Regions from separate parts of the Rhizobium sp. Pop5 genome, predicted to be linked through region 2. Evidence: riboswitches for the same ligand, from Rfam matches in the RefSeq annotation. Region 2 holds a riboswitch; each other region holds the start of a gene.
What was found. A riboswitch is a leader RNA that binds a small molecule or an ion and turns the genes downstream of it on or off. The one in region 2 is predicted to bind cobalamin.

Region 1 (4,825 bases), 340 kb from region 2:
AAGGTGCCGGCAGGCGAATGAGGGGGCCATTTGCTCAACGGCTCGCGGCCGAAATCAATTCACAGCGTGCAGGAAACGCAGCCCTGCACCTCCGTGCCGGACAGCGCCATCTGGCGAAGGCGAATGTAATAGATCGTCTTGATGCCCTTCTTCCAGGCGTAAATCTGCGCCTTGTTGATGTCGCGCGTGGTTGCGGTGTCGCGGAAGAACAAGGTCAGCGACAGGCCCTGGTCGACATGCTGGGTCGCCGCCGCGTAGGTGTCGATGATCTTCTCCGCCCCGATCTCATAGGCGTCCTGGTAATAATCGAGATTGTCGTTGGTCATGAACGGCGCCGGGTAATAGACGCGGCCGATCTTGCCTTCCTTGCGGATCTCGATCTTCGAGACGATCGGATGGATCGAGGAGGTGGAGTGGTTGATGTAGGAGATCGACCCTGTCGGCGGCACCGCCTGCAGGTTCTGGTTATAGAGACCGGAAGCCATCACCGTTTTCTTGAGCGCCGCCCAGTCTTCCTGCGTCGGAATGTGGATGCCGGCATCGTCGAAAATTGCGCGAACCTTCTCCGTCGCCGGCTTCCATTCCTGCTCGATATATTTGTCGAAATAGTCGCCGGAGGCATATTTCGAATTTTCGAAGCCCTTGAAGCTCGTGCCCCGCTCGACCGCCAGCAGGTTCGAAGCGCGGATCGCGTGATAGGTCACCGCATAGAAATAGATATTCGTGAAATCGACGCCTTCCTCGGAGCCATAAAAGATGCGCTCGCGGGCGAGATAGCCGTGCAGGTTCATCTGTCCGAGGCCGATCGCATGGCTCTCGTCATTGCCCTTTTCGATCGAAGGCACCGAGGAGATGTGGCTCATGTCGGAAACTGCCGTCAGCGCCCGGATCGAGGTTTCGATCGTCTTGCCGAAATCGGCGGAATCCATCGCCGCCGCGATGTTCAGAGAGCCAAGATTGCAGGAAATATCCTTGCCCATCGTCTGGTAGGAGAGGTCGTCATTGTATTCGCTCGCCTCGCTCACCTGCAGGATCTCCGAGCAGAGATTGCTCATGGAGATGCGCCCGGCGACCGGGTTCGCCCGGTTCACCGTGTCCTCGAACATGATGTAGGGATAACCGCTCTCGAACTGGATCTCGGCGATCACCTGAAAGAATTCGCGTGCCTTGATCTTCTTCTTGGAGATGCGGGCATCCGCCACCATCTCACGGTACTTCTCCGTCACCGAGATTTCGGTGAACGGCGCGCCGTAGACGCGCTCCACGTCGTAGGGCGAGAAGAGGTACATATCCTCATTGTTTTTGGCGAGTTCGAAGGTGATGTCGGGCACGACGACGCCGAGCGACAGCGTCTTGATGCGGATCTTCTCGTCGGCATTTTCGCGCTTGGTATCGAGGAAGCGCATGATGTCGGGGTGATGGGCGTGGAGATAGACCGCGCCCGCGCCCTGGCGCGCGCCGAGCTGGTTGGCATAGGAGAACGAGTCTTCGAGCAGCTTCATGATGGGTATGATGCCGGAGGATTGGTTCTCGATCTGTTTGATCGGCGCGCCGGCTTCGCGAATATTCGTCAGCGACAGCGCCACGCCGCCGCCGCGCTTCGACAGTTGCAGCGCCGAATTGATCGACCGGCCGATCGATTCCATATTGTCCTCGACACGCAAAAGGAAGCAGGAGACGAGCTCGCCGCGCTGCTTCTTGCCGGCATTCAAAAAAGTCGGCGTCGCCGGCTGGAACCGGCCGGAAATGATCTCATCGACCATGTCGCGGGCAAGGGTCTCGTCGCCGCGGGCCAAAGTCAGTGCCACCATGCAGATGCGGTCTTCGTAGCGCTCCAGATAGCGCTTCCCGTCGAAGGTTTTCAGCGTGTAGCTGGTGTAATATTTGAAGGCGCCGAGAAACGTGGGGAACCGGAATTTCCTGGCATAGGCCTGGTCGAACAGGTCACGGACGAAATTGAAGGAATACTGGTCGAGCACTTCCTGCTCGTAATAGCCTTCAGTGACCAGATAATCGAGCTTCTCCCTGAGGTTATGGAAGAACACCGTGTTCTGGTTCACATGCTGCAGAAAATACTGCTTGGCCGCCATTCGGTCTTTGTCGAGCTGGATCTTGCCCTCGTCGTCATAGAGGTTCAGCATCGCGTTCAGCGCGTGATAATCGAGCGTTTCCGCAGCCTTCAGCGGCTTTGCGCCCACATCCCGCGTCAAATTTGTTCCCGTGTCCAAAATCGTCCCATCCCATCTTTGACATTGGCGACATCCTCGGAGGTTCCCAGGAGCTCGAACCTGTAGAGGTACGGCACCTGGCACTTCTTCGAGATGACATCGCCGGCAAGCCCGTAGGTCTCGCCGAAATTGCTGTTGCCCGCGGCGATCACGCCCCGGATGTTGGAGCGGTTTTCCGCATCATTGAGGAAACGGATCACCTGCTTGGGCACGGCCCCTTTACCGCCGTCCCCGCAATAAGTAGGCGAGATCAGCACGTAGGGTTCGCGAATGTGGATATCTTCAGCGCTGAGGGGAATGCGCGCCGCGCGCAATCCCAGCTTCTCGACGAAACGATGGGTATTCCCGGATCGGCTGGAATAATAGACGATCAGCCCCACCGCTCTTCTCCGATCAGGAGAGCGCGCTGATCATATCGGGACGGAAGCCCGCCCAGTGGTTCTCGCCGGCAACGACGACCGGAACCTGCATGTAGCCCATGCCGCGCACGCGATCGAGCGCCTCGGTGTCCTGGGAAATATCGACGATGTCATAGTCTACCCCCAGGCGATCCAGGGCGCGATAGGTGGCGGTGCACTGAACGCAGGCAGGCTTGCTGTAAACGGTAACGCTCATCATGTTCCTCGTGATGTCAATGAATTCAGGACGCAGGACTGGGATCGGGCGCCATGCGGCGTCCGGGGCAAAGTTTGATAATGATCTGGCAAAGTTGGCGCTTTAAACGCCCAATAGCATCCCTCGCAGGATGTGCGCGGGTGGCGGCCTTGATGTTCTCGACATGACTTCAAACCCCGAAGTGCTCATGCGGATGTTCGGGGGCAGTGCAACAGGCACGGATAGATTCCGTCTTCATGCACGCGACCTTCCGGACACCCCGCCCGTGGACGTTTCGTTCGAGGCAGGTCTCCTGGCTCACGGGTCGAAGCACCCTGCCCAGCCTTCCCGGAACCTCATGCTCCAGTGACCTGAAATCGGACAGTTGCTCGCCGCTCACAGTTGCGGGGGCAGCTCCGGCATTGCCGCGCCGTAATGGCGAAGCGCACCGTATTCCCATCTTAGCCCCCGATCCTCACGAATCGAAGGAACCTCAAACACTAGATATAGTACGCGAATCCCAATTCGCGTCAACGGATGGTTTGTGCATCGCGTTACGGGAGGTTTGAAATCACTGCATTCCTGTGAAAAACAGGGATAACGAAGGCTTAACGAAAAGACGCTGTAGAGAAGGGTCCGATAAAGAGACCCGGCCTGTCGCCAACTCCCAGGCTGGGACAAGCCATGCAAAACTCGCAACGTCATCCTCGGCCTTGTGCCGAGGATCTGCGCCGCTCAATTAAGCACCTGAAAATAAATGGTTTCTTGTCAAACAATTACAGCGGTCAGATGCTCGGCACAAGGCCGAGCATGACGGAGAGACCTTGTCGACAAACTGAGAGCCGGCCTAAGCGATGGCCCGCTCCGCGGTTTGGATTCTCGATCGCGCCCAAATCGGTGGTCTTTACATCGCCATTCGGGAAAAATTCATCCCTTTAAGCGAAGCAGCCTGAGCGCATTGATCGTCACCAGCACGGTGGCGCCGGTATCGGCGAGGATTGCCGGCCAGAGCCCGGTAATGCCGGCGATCGTCGTCACGAGGAAGACCGCCTTCAGGCCGAGCGCGATTGTGATGTTCTGCAGGATGTTGCGCATGGTCCGCTTGGAAAGCGCGATCATCCGCGCCACGTCCCCGACGCGCCCGTGCAGCACGGCGGCATCCGCCGTCTCCAGCGCCACATCCGTGCCGCCGCCCATGGCGATGCCGATATCGGCCGCCGCCAGCGCCGGCGCGTCGTTGATGCCGTCGCCCACCTTGGCGACGGTGAAGCCTTCACGCTTCAATTCGCCGACGACCCGCTGTTTGTCCTCCGGCATCATCTCGCCGCGCCAGTCGATGCCGAGCATGCCGGCAACGGCCGCCGCCGTGCGTTTGTTGTCGCCCGTCAGCATCATTGCCTTCACGCCTGCCGATTTGAGCGCGGAAAGTCCAGCCCCGGCATCCTCGCGCGGCTCGTCGCGCATGGCGATCAGGCCCGCGGCTGCGCCATTGACGAGCAGCACCGATACGCTCTTGCCTTCGTCATTCAGCGCCGTGATGCGCCCATCCTGCTCTCCATCGAGCGCCCCGCGCTCGCGAGTTGCGGACGGCGACAGCAGATCCAGGGTCTCGCCCCCGACTTTGCCGGTGACGCCCTTGCCCGGCAGCGCCTCCAGCTCGAAGGCCGGCGGCACGGGAACGCCGCCGGCCTTGGCGCGATTGAGGATTGCCAGCGCCAGCGGATGGCTGGAACCTTGCTCCAGCACCGCCGCGCGCGACAGGACCTGCGCTTCGCTCAAGCCGAAGGAAACGATGTCGGTCACCTGAGGTTTGCCTGCCGTCAGCGTACCCGTCTTGTCGAAGGCGACCATCGTCACCTTGCCGAGCGTTTCCAAGACCGCGCCGCCCTTCATCAAGAGCCCGCGCCGGGCGCCGGCCGACAGCGAAGCAGCGATCGCCGCCGGCGTCGAGATGACGAGGGCGCAAGGGCAGCCGATCAAGAGGAGCGCCAGCCCCTTGTAGA
Region 2 (4,825 bases):
GAGCGCCGAAACGGCAAGGCGCAGCGCTGTTCCCGCCTGGGCCGAAGCCTCCTCCATATAGGCGCGCGTCGCAATCGCGCTTCCAAAGGTGAAGAAGGCGAAGATGACGAGCGGAACCGCCAGCAGCGCCGCTATCCCACGATATCTCGAAGACAGATCCCGCTCCTCCCTTTCTGCCTCCGCTCCCCAGCAAGGCATGCCCGACCGGCCCAAGTTTAGTAAGACGAGCGAGGATTTCCAAGGGCCTGCCGAAACTTGACACCCGGCGAGACCGGATGTCCTATTGCTGCATCGCAAGGAGACCCCGCTCATGAGCGACGACCAGACGCCCGCTGACAGCAAGCTCACCAGTTCCAAGCGCCGCTGGGCGGCGGAGGGCAAATTCCTGACCGGCCGTATCAGCCGTCCCGAGGCCGAGCGCCTGCCGCCCGGCCAGCACCTCGTCAAGAACTGGCCAGTGCTCGATCTCGGCCAGCAGCCGGTGGTTTCAACCGATAGCTGGCGGCTTGAGGTGCGAGGCCTCGTCGAAACTGCGCTCACCCTCACCTGGGCCGATTTCCAGGCGATCGAGCAAAGCATTGGGATGAGCGATATTCACTGCGTCACCACCTGGTCGCGCTACGACAATAAATGGAAGGGCGTTTCGACCCGCGATCTGCTCGACCTCGCCATGCCGAAACCAGAAGCAGCTTACGTCATGCTGACGAGCTATGACGGCTATACCACCAACCTGCCGCTTGTCGATTTCGCCGCCGAAGATGCCATCCTCGCAACCTCCTGGGAGGACTTGCCTCTGACAGCAGATCATGGCGGCCCGATGCGCCTCGTCGTGCCGCATCTCTACTTCTGGAAAAGCGCCAAATGGCTGCGACGCATCGAGCTAATCGCCGCTGACGCGGCCGGCTTCTGGGAAAAGAACGGCTACCATATGCTTGGCGATCCGTGGCGCGAGCAGCGCTATTCCGACAACTGATCCCGCGGGCGCAGGAAGCGGCGAAGTGTAAAAACCGCGAGACCGAGCAAGACAGAGAGCCCTGTCAGCGACGCCATACTGGCGAAATGGATCGGCACCCTGCTCCATCGCGGCTTGACGATATCGGCGGTGTTGAAAGCTTCGCCGCTGAATTGGCACGTGACGAGCGCAAGCCCGCGTCGCACCATATCGACGTCGACGGCGGAGATGATCCGGTTGGCGGCAAGCGCCTCCTGCGGCATCTCCCGCATCGCCATCAGCACAGCTTTGGTTGCCGCGAGATAGGCATGGGCGCATTCGTTGAACGGACTTCCCTCATCCGTCACGCTGCCCGGTACCCTGCCCCACAGACAATAGGAATACTGGATCTCGGCATAGTTCAGAATGCGGCGGAACGGCTCGTTCGTATCGACTGCCCGCGACGCAAGGTCGATGATCCCACTGCGATATTCTGAAATCACCGCCATCTCGCCGTGGGAAATTTCAGGAATATCCAGACCGGCATGGCTGCCGCCTTCGCTGCTGCCATGGGCAAAGGCGGTTCCAACCCCGAACAGAAACAGGCTTGCCGCAAGACCGAGAGCGGCAAGCCCTTTACGACGCCGGCTCACCGGAACGCCGGCCGCAACCCGCCCTTGACGGCAAGCCGTCTTTCCGCGAGCGCCCCGAAAGCAAGGCCGAGCGTGGCCCAAAGGATGACGTGCATGCCGAGCGAGGTCGTGCGGAAGCGCCAGAGCACCAGTGCCGAGAAATTCTCGGGCACCTCGTTGATCGGCGGCAGCAGATAGAGCACGAGGCCGATGAAGACGAGATAGGCGATGCCGGCGATGATCGCGCCGTTCCAGAGACCGAAACGCTCGGAAAGACGGCGCGAAAGCGCCACCGCCGCAATCAGCGCGGCGAGCGAGACGACGATCATCAGGAAGAACAGCTCGGTCCTGACGCCGATCGTATCGGGGTTGCCGACTGCCGGCGGGTTGGCCGGATACTTGACGGCGGGAACGAGTACGATCGCCACGAAAGCGGCGGTAGCGATGACGGCCGAGGTCCCGCGCGCCGAAAGACTGCTGAAGCGACCATGCACGAAGGCGAAGGCAAGCGCGAAAAGCCCGCCGACGGCAACGCTGTAAGCCATGACGCCGGTGAAAAGGCCGAGACCGGCCTGGGTGGCGCGGCTGACGATTTCGGGTTCGGCGGCTTCGCCCGCCGCCTGTGCGCTCGCCTCCTCGAAGGCGATCGCCGCATCGACCAACGGCTCGCCGAAGGTGTGGGCGAAGGCAAAAACGAGGATACCAGCAATCAGGCCCGCGAGCATGCCGCGAAGCAGAAGGTTTCCAACCATGTCAGAATCCCTTTAGTGGCAGGGAAAACCGAGGAGATGGCGGCCGTCATGCACGAATTCATGCACATACATGCCGTTGAACAGCGCCATCGCGCCTTCCTCGGTGCCGACAAAATAAAGGGCGATGAGCATCAGCAGGCCGCCAAAGATCGCCCAGGGCAGGATATCTCCCACAGGGATCGGCGCCGGTGCCGCGACGGGGGCGAAAGTGGTATCAGACATGTATTCCTCCAGAATGACGCGTTCAGTCGAAAGAGTGCTTGTGCGGTAGGGTCTGACTTCCAGCACGAAGAGCTTTCGACACGCTGGTCACAGTGGCGCGACCGCGCCGGATTTCCACCGGCTTCCAAACCCGCAACAGCACGGTTATATCTGCACGCTGGAGAGACTGTCAACGGAACTTCACGAGCCGGTGAAGGGCCGTCCCACAGCATAATTCCTTAACTCGGAACCGATTTAAGGATAAAATTATGCAGCAATTTAAAGCGCTAGAGCGTCCTTTGCGCGCCTAAAGAGGCGCGCGGCGCTGTAGCCGCATTCCGGAGATCAGAACGATGGTGAACACGCGTCTCACCTGGATCTGCCATGGCGCGACGGCGGCAAGCCGCAAGGCCCTGTTCCCGCTCGACGAACCGCTGGAAAGCAAGGCCGCGAAGGACGCGGCCGAGATGGCCGCGCTGCCCCGCGCCGACCGCATCTTCACCAGTCCCGCCCTGCGCACCCGCCAGACCGCGACAGCGCTCCGCCTCGACGCCGGGATCGACCCGGCGCTTCGCGATTGCGACCATGGCCGCTGGGCCGGCAGGCCGATCGTCACGATAGGGTCCGAAGAGCCGGAGAATCTGGAAATCTGGATGAGCGATCCGCAAGCGGCCCCGCACGGCGGCGAAAGTCTTTTCGACCTGCGCACGCGCGTCGCCGGCTGGATGGATGCTCAGTCCACCCTCGGCGGACATGTGATCGCCGTTAGCCACGCGGCAATCATCCGGGCGGCGGTCGTGCATGTGCTTCAGGCGCCGCTCTCTTCCTTCTGGCTGATTGACGTCGGACCGCTCGCAATCGTCCGCATGACCAGCGACGGGCGACGCTGGTCGCTGCGCTTCAGCATTAGTGACCTCTGATCTTATCCAGCCTTACGCAAGCAAATCGCGTCATCTCTATTGAACCCGGCTTTGCCGGAACTACTTCCTTGTCCCAAGGAGATGGAAGAAATGACATATGACTGGAGTGGGGAGCGTACGCGGCGCCTGCGTTTTATGCGTGTCGCCACGGTTACGGTTCTGGTCGGTCTCCTCGTCAGCGTACCGCTGCTGATCGTCACCGCCTGAAGTACGAGAAAGGGCGAGCGATGCAATTGCACGCTCGCCTTCGTTCTTCTCAGGCGCGAGATACGCGCCCATGGTCAGCCTTTGTCGCCGCCCGCAGAACGAGTATCCGCCGCCACGGCTCACGCCTTTCGAGGCCGGTAGCAGGCCGCCGCTCTGATAATTCGCCTTCTGGTTTCAACGAACATTTCAGACTTTCGTGATTACGTCGGCGCGGGCGGAGACGGAGAAGGCCATATGCCGGTGTTTTTCCAAAGCAGGGCCGGAAGGCAATGCGTGTCGATCATGGCGTTCGGAGTAACCCTCTGGCTCCTCGGCACGCTGTTGCAGTTCGGCGACAACCTGGTCTCCTTCATGATCGGTTTCGGCGAGTACGGCGCCGACAAACTCGTCCTGGCGCTCGGCATCGCCGGCGCCATGAGTTTCGTCTACTCGGTGCTGCGCATCGCCGATCTCCGCAAGGAAATGGAGCTGCGCTCGGCGGCCCAGACAAAGGCCGACTGGACCGCCACCCACGATCACCTGACAAAATTGCCGAACCGCTATGCCTTCGAGCGCAAGATCCTGTCGCGGCCGACCAAGGACGACGAGGCCGAAATCGAGGGGTCGGAAGGCAACGTCACCATCTTCTCTGTCGATCTTGACGGCTTCAAGAAGGTGAACGACCTCGTCGGCCACAAGGGCGGCGATGTGCTGTTGATCGAAGTTGCCAAACGTATCTGTGCGCTCGGCAATGCCGATTGCGTCTATCGCTTCGGCGGCGACGAATTCATCATCGTCGCCTTCGCCCTGACGGCGCAGCGCGAGGAGCATTTTGCCAGGCTGCTGATCCAGGCGGTCACCCGCCCTATCCATATCGACGGCTTTGCTGTCGAGGTCGGCGCCAGCGTCGGCTACGACCGCTGGGCCGAGGGCGCCGAACCGCTGGAAGATGCCGCCCATCGTGCCGATCTTGCCATGTACGAGGCGAAATCGCGCGGACCCAACCATTTTCTCGTCTTCGAAGCCTCGATGCAGGACAAGGTGACGGAACGCGCTGCGCTGGAAACGAGGCTGCGCGCCGCAATCTCCAACAAGGCGATCAAACCCTTCTACCAGCCGCTGATCGATCTCAAGACCGGCCAGCTCTGTGGCTTCGAGGCATTGGCGCGCTGGATCGGCGACGACGACATCAATATCCCGCCG
Region 3 (4,825 bases), 1.3 Mb from region 2:
ATGAACGGCGACGGACTGCTCTTTCGGCTGCCGCTTGATGGCGGCGAGGTGGTCCATGTCGATACCGGCTTTGCCGTCAACTGCAACAACGATCACGGCATTTCGCCTGATGGCACCAGGATCGTCATCTCCGACAAGACCGAATTCGGCAAGTCGGCGATCTATACCCTGCCGATCGAAGGCGGTACGCCGCGGCTCATCACTGAGAATCTGCCGTCCTATTGGCACGGCTGGTCGCCTGATGGCCGGCAGCTTGCCTATTGCGGTATCCGCGACGACGTCTTCGACATCTACACCATCTCCGTCGACGGCGGCGAGGAGACGCGGCTGACGCATGGCGAGGGCCGCAATGACGGGCCGGACTGGTCTACCGACGGCCAGTGGATCTATTTCAACTCCAGCCGCACCGGACTGATGCAGATCTGGCGCATCCATCCCGACGGCACGGGTCTCCAGCAGGTGACATCGGACGATCAGGGCAACTGGTTCGCCCATCCGTCGCCCAACAACGACAAGGTGCTGATCCTCTCCTACGACCCCTCTGTCTTTGACCATCCGCGCGACCTCGACGTGCGCCTGCGACTGATGGATATGGACGGCGCCAACCTGAAGACGCTGTTCGAGCTTTTCGGCGGGCAGGGCACGATCAACGTGCCCTGCTGGTCACCAGACGGTGACGAGTTTGCCTATGTGCGCTATTTCCCGATGAGTTCTTGAGAGCGACGGACCGCCATTTTTTGATGAGGTGGTGGCGCCCTCATGCCTGACGCAACCACTCTGGAATAGGCATCAGACGGATCATGGGAGAGTCCTGAAGATGCCTTCTGGTCTGGTCAAACCGGAACCATGGGGCGGCTTCTGGACCTATGAGGGCCTGCATCTTTTGGACGAGGATTGACCTGTGAATGGGCGGCGGGATATCTGCCCGCCGCGCTTGATAGTGCCGCTCAGGCCGCGACGGTGGCCGTGCGACGATCGCGGACGGCCTGGGCCAGATTCTCGAGCACGTCGACCGACATGTCCCAGCCGATGCAGCCGTCGGTGATCGACTGGCCGTAGACCAGCGGTTTCCCGGGAACGAGGTCCTGGCGCCCGGCGACGAGATTGCTCTCGATCATTATGCCCTTGATGTGGTCGTTGCCGGCATGGATCTGGCCGGCGACGTCGCGGACGACCTTCGGCTGGTTCATCGGATCCTTGCCGCTGTTGGCGTGGCTGGCATCGATCAGCATGCGCGGGTTGACACCGAGCTTGGTCGCTTCGGCCATCACGGCTTGGACGTCGGCCGCCTCGTAGTTCGGCCGCTTGCCGCCGCGGAGAATGATGTGGCAGTCCTCGTTGCCTGTCGTGGAGGCGATGGCCGCTTGGCCGTCCTTGGTCACGGCGGGGAAGTGATGCGGCTGCGAGGCGGCAAGGATCGCGTCGAGCGCCACGCGGACGCCGCCATCGGTGCCGTTCTTGAAACCGATCGGGCAGGAAAGGCCGGAGGCGAGTTGGCGATGGATCTGGCTTTCGGTCGTGCGTGCGCCGATCGCGCCCCAGCTCACGAGGTCGGCAATGTATTGCGGCGTGATCGTGTCGAGGAATTCGACGCCGGCGGGTAGGCCCATCGCATTGATGTCGAGCAGCAGGCCCCTCGCGATGCGCAAGCCTTCCTCGATGCGGTAGCTGCCGTCGAGATGCGGGTCGTTCATCAGGCCCTTCCAGCCGACCGTGGTGCGGGGCTTTTCGAAATAGACGCGCATGACGATCTCGAGATCGCCCGCGAGGCGTCGTCGCTGCTCCGCAAGCCGTGCGGCATAGTCCCGGGCGGCAACGGGATCGTGGATGGAGCAGGGGCCGATGACGACGATCAGCCGATCGTCCTCGCCCCGAAGAATTTGATGGATCGCATCGCGGTTGCTGGTCACGGTCTGACTGACGCCAGCGTTGCGGGGAATTTCGGCAATGATATCGGCAGGCTTGGTAAGCGGGGTGATCTCGAGGATACGCAGATCATCAATGGTATCGGACACGGGGTATGCTCCTGTTTGGTCATACCCGCGCGGAACAAAAAAGCCGCCAGGTAGACTAGCGGCTGTTCGGGTTGTCGTCGCGTCGAATTCAGTTACGCATGGACCCGCGTCCGCTGTGAGAAGCGGTACCAATAAAATCGCGAGGCGTAGACGGACATGATCGACATCAGGCGTATGTAGCGTCACGATCGGGTTTTGTCACGCGGAATTTGCAGCCTGGAAGCAACGGGTGGCACCGGCGGAGCCCAAAGGAGGTAGGGGCACGGATTGCGGGACTTTGCCGTCCTTCGGCGCCGTGCAATAAAGTTCAGCAAGTCAAAAAGCAGGATCATGAGATGGATCAGAGCAACGGGCCGAACGACGAGACTGGCAAGGTCCGCCTTTCGGGACAATTAATTTGTGCATCCTTGGACGAGATCGATATCGTCCAGAAATATCTTCCTGAACACATTCGCCTGACCAGGGCAGAGCCGGGTTGCCTTTCATTTGAGGTTACACAGACCGAAGATCCCATGATCTGGCGCGTTGAAAACGTTTTATTGATAGGCTTGCGTTTGAAGCACATCAAATCCGTACGAAGGCTTCGGCATGGGGAGCCGCAACCAGGGCGATCTGCCGCGCATACGAAATCTCGGCAGACTAATAGAGCTAACTGAGGTCCGCTTCGGGATGGCGATCAAAGGGACGTCAAACGTTAGAGGCGTCGGATTTGGTCCGGGCGTCGATCTCCACCGCGCCCTTTCTTGGCCGACAAAGTCTAGGAGCTGTTCTCCGCCATCGCTTCTTCGGCCTCGGCCTGGCGGCGCTTGGCTGGTTTGCGGCGACGGACGCCAGGTCGCGCGCGGCGCTCAGGACGCTGGCAGCGGCATTCAGGGAGCATCGTGCATCCGCCAACTGAAGACGGCTCGAAGACAACATCGGCCGGCTTGCCGACGCACCTGATTCCTGAAATAGATGCGCCGTCAGGTGCCCGCTGCCTCAGCGGGAGAATCGGGAATCCGGTGCAAGGCCGGAACGTGCCCAACGCTGTAAGGCCGACGCCTGCCGCTCATTATGCCACTGGCTTTTCGCCGGGAAGGCCGCGGCAGACGGATGACGCCAAGTCAGAAGACCGGCCTGGCGAGATAGACCCAACCCGCGCGGACGGCGGGCGGTTGCGTTGTTGGGGATTTGACGATGCGACCCTTAGATAAGGATGCCCTTTCGGCGGCATCCGGTTTTTCCTTGGCCGAACGCGAGGCCGTCTATCACGCGATCATGACGCGGCGTGACGTGCGCAGCCAGTTTCTGCCCGATCCTTTGCCCGACGACGTCGTGGAGCGGCTGCTGAACGCCGCGCATCACGCGCCGTCCGTCGGCTTCATGCAGCCGTGGAATTTCATTCTGGTCAGAAGCGCCGAGGTGAGGGCACGGGTGCGCGATGCCTTCGTAAAGGCGAATGAGGAGGCGACGCTGATGTTCGAGGGTGAGCGGCGGCAGACATATCGCTCGCTCAAGCTCGAGGGCATCGTCGAGGCGCCGCTCGGGATCTGCGTGACCTCAGATCCCACGCGCAGCGGCAGCGTTGTGCTGGGGCGCACGCACAATCCCCGGATGGATAGCTATTCCACGGTCTGCGCCATCCAGAATCTCTGGCTCGCGGCGCGGGCGGAAGGGATCGGGATCGGCTGGGTCAGCATTTTCCGCGAAGGCGACCTAAAGACCATTCTCGGCATACCCGAACATATCGAGGTGGTCGCCTGGCTTTGCGCCGGTTTCGTCGACCGGCTTTACGAGGAGCCGGAACTTGCGGTCAAAGGCTGGCGGCAACGGGTGCCGCTTGAAGAACTGGTGTTTTACGACGGGTGGGGACGGAGCGAGCGCTGAAGCCGTCGCAATCACTGCTGTTGCGGCTGCGGGCCGGGTGTCGCCGGATTGGCAAGATCGATCGAGCCCTGGTCGCCGGCGAGGAATTGCGGGCCGACCTGGCGGACCTTGTTCTGCGTGGGATCGTAGGGACGCTCCGGAGCGGATGGCTGCGGCGCGGCTGCTGCTGGAGCATTTTTGGCCGGCGGATCGGTGTGGATCGTGGTGATCGAACCCTGCTGCGGCGGTTCGCTCAGGGCCTGCTTGCTGCGCATCTCGTTGTAATAGGCGGTGAGATTGCAGGCACAGCTGTTCTTTTCGCCAGGCGCACGGTTCTTGTAGACGAAGGCGTTCTTCATCGCGCTGTAGGGCGTGCCCGTCGCGACCGAGATCATGTTCGAGGCTTCCGTGCTCGTCACGTCGCGATAAAAGAGCTGCGTCTCGATGCCGGGGCACATCTTGGCGCAGGTCTGGGCATCACGGCCGAAATCGACCGAGGTGGCGTTCGAACTGATCGGAAAGAAGCCGCCATCGCAGCTGCGCACGCAGATGGTGCTGACGGGCGAGAGCATCTCGGCCCGCGGCAGGCCGTAGTAACTTGGGTCAACCTGTTCACCTCCGCCGAGCGGAATGAAGGTATCGGTGCGCATCGCCTGTTCCTCGACACTCGGGGCGGGGTCGTTGGCGCTGCGCTCGGTCGGCGCATAGAAATTGTCGCTGTTGCAGCCATTTCGCTCGAGAGCGGCGGTCAGTTCGCGGCGCGCGTCGTCAGTTCCGTCGCCCTGGTTGCGCAGCTCGTCGCGGCGATCTTGGAGATAACGGATATTGTCCGTCATCCGGCCTTCGGCCTGAGCAAGTTCGGCGCAATAATCTGCATTCTCGCCGCCGATCACGACCATGCTGCCGGAGGTGCAGCCGAAATTGCGCAGATCGTTGCGGACCTTGCGCAGCTCGAGGTTCTGCTC

Region 1: another riboswitch for cobalamin. It lies ahead of nrdH (glutaredoxin-like protein NrdH); the one in region 2 lies ahead of NE852_RS18070 (CbtB domain-containing protein).
Region 3: another riboswitch for cobalamin. It lies ahead of bluB (5,6-dimethylbenzimidazole synthase); the one in region 2 lies ahead of NE852_RS18070 (CbtB domain-containing protein).

The regions. Positions count from the first base shown of each region.
Region 1 covers NZ_CP099399.1:3,549,909-3,554,733, forward strand. Annotated here, with positions in the region: gene nrdE (class 1b ribonucleoside-diphosphate reductase subunit alpha) at 60-2,228, opposite strand; gene nrdI (class Ib ribonucleoside-diphosphate reductase assembly flavoprotein NrdI) at 2,207-2,608, opposite strand; gene nrdH (glutaredoxin-like protein NrdH) at 2,622-2,843, opposite strand; cobalamin riboswitch at 3,108-3,333, opposite strand; gene NE852_RS19640 (heavy metal translocating P-type ATPase) at 3,750-4,825, opposite strand, start outside.
Region 2 covers NZ_CP099399.1:3,206,864-3,211,688, forward strand. Annotated here, with positions in the region: gene NE852_RS18050 (sensor histidine kinase) at 1-198, opposite strand, end outside; gene NE852_RS18055 (sulfite oxidase-like oxidoreductase) at 311-973, shown strand; gene NE852_RS18060 (hypothetical protein) at 958-1,536, opposite strand; gene NE852_RS18065 (CbtA family protein) at 1,581-2,315, opposite strand; gene NE852_RS18070 (CbtB domain-containing protein) at 2,328-2,537, opposite strand; adenosylcobalamin (AdoCbl) riboswitch at 2,536-2,692, opposite strand; gene NE852_RS18075 (histidine phosphatase family protein) at 2,873-3,436, shown strand; gene NE852_RS18080 (bifunctional diguanylate cyclase/phosphodiesterase) at 3,878-4,825, shown strand, end outside.
Region 3 covers NZ_CP099399.1:1,905,048-1,909,872, reverse strand. Annotated here, with positions in the region: gene NE852_RS11620 (TolB family protein) at 1-717, shown strand, start outside; gene NE852_RS11615 (3-deoxy-7-phosphoheptulonate synthase) at 948-2,015, opposite strand; gene NE852_RS11610 (putative quinol monooxygenase) at 2,351-2,671, shown strand; cobalamin riboswitch at 2,963-3,150, shown strand; gene bluB (5,6-dimethylbenzimidazole synthase) at 3,192-3,881, shown strand; gene NE852_RS11600 (DUF2865 domain-containing protein) at 3,893-4,825, opposite strand, start outside.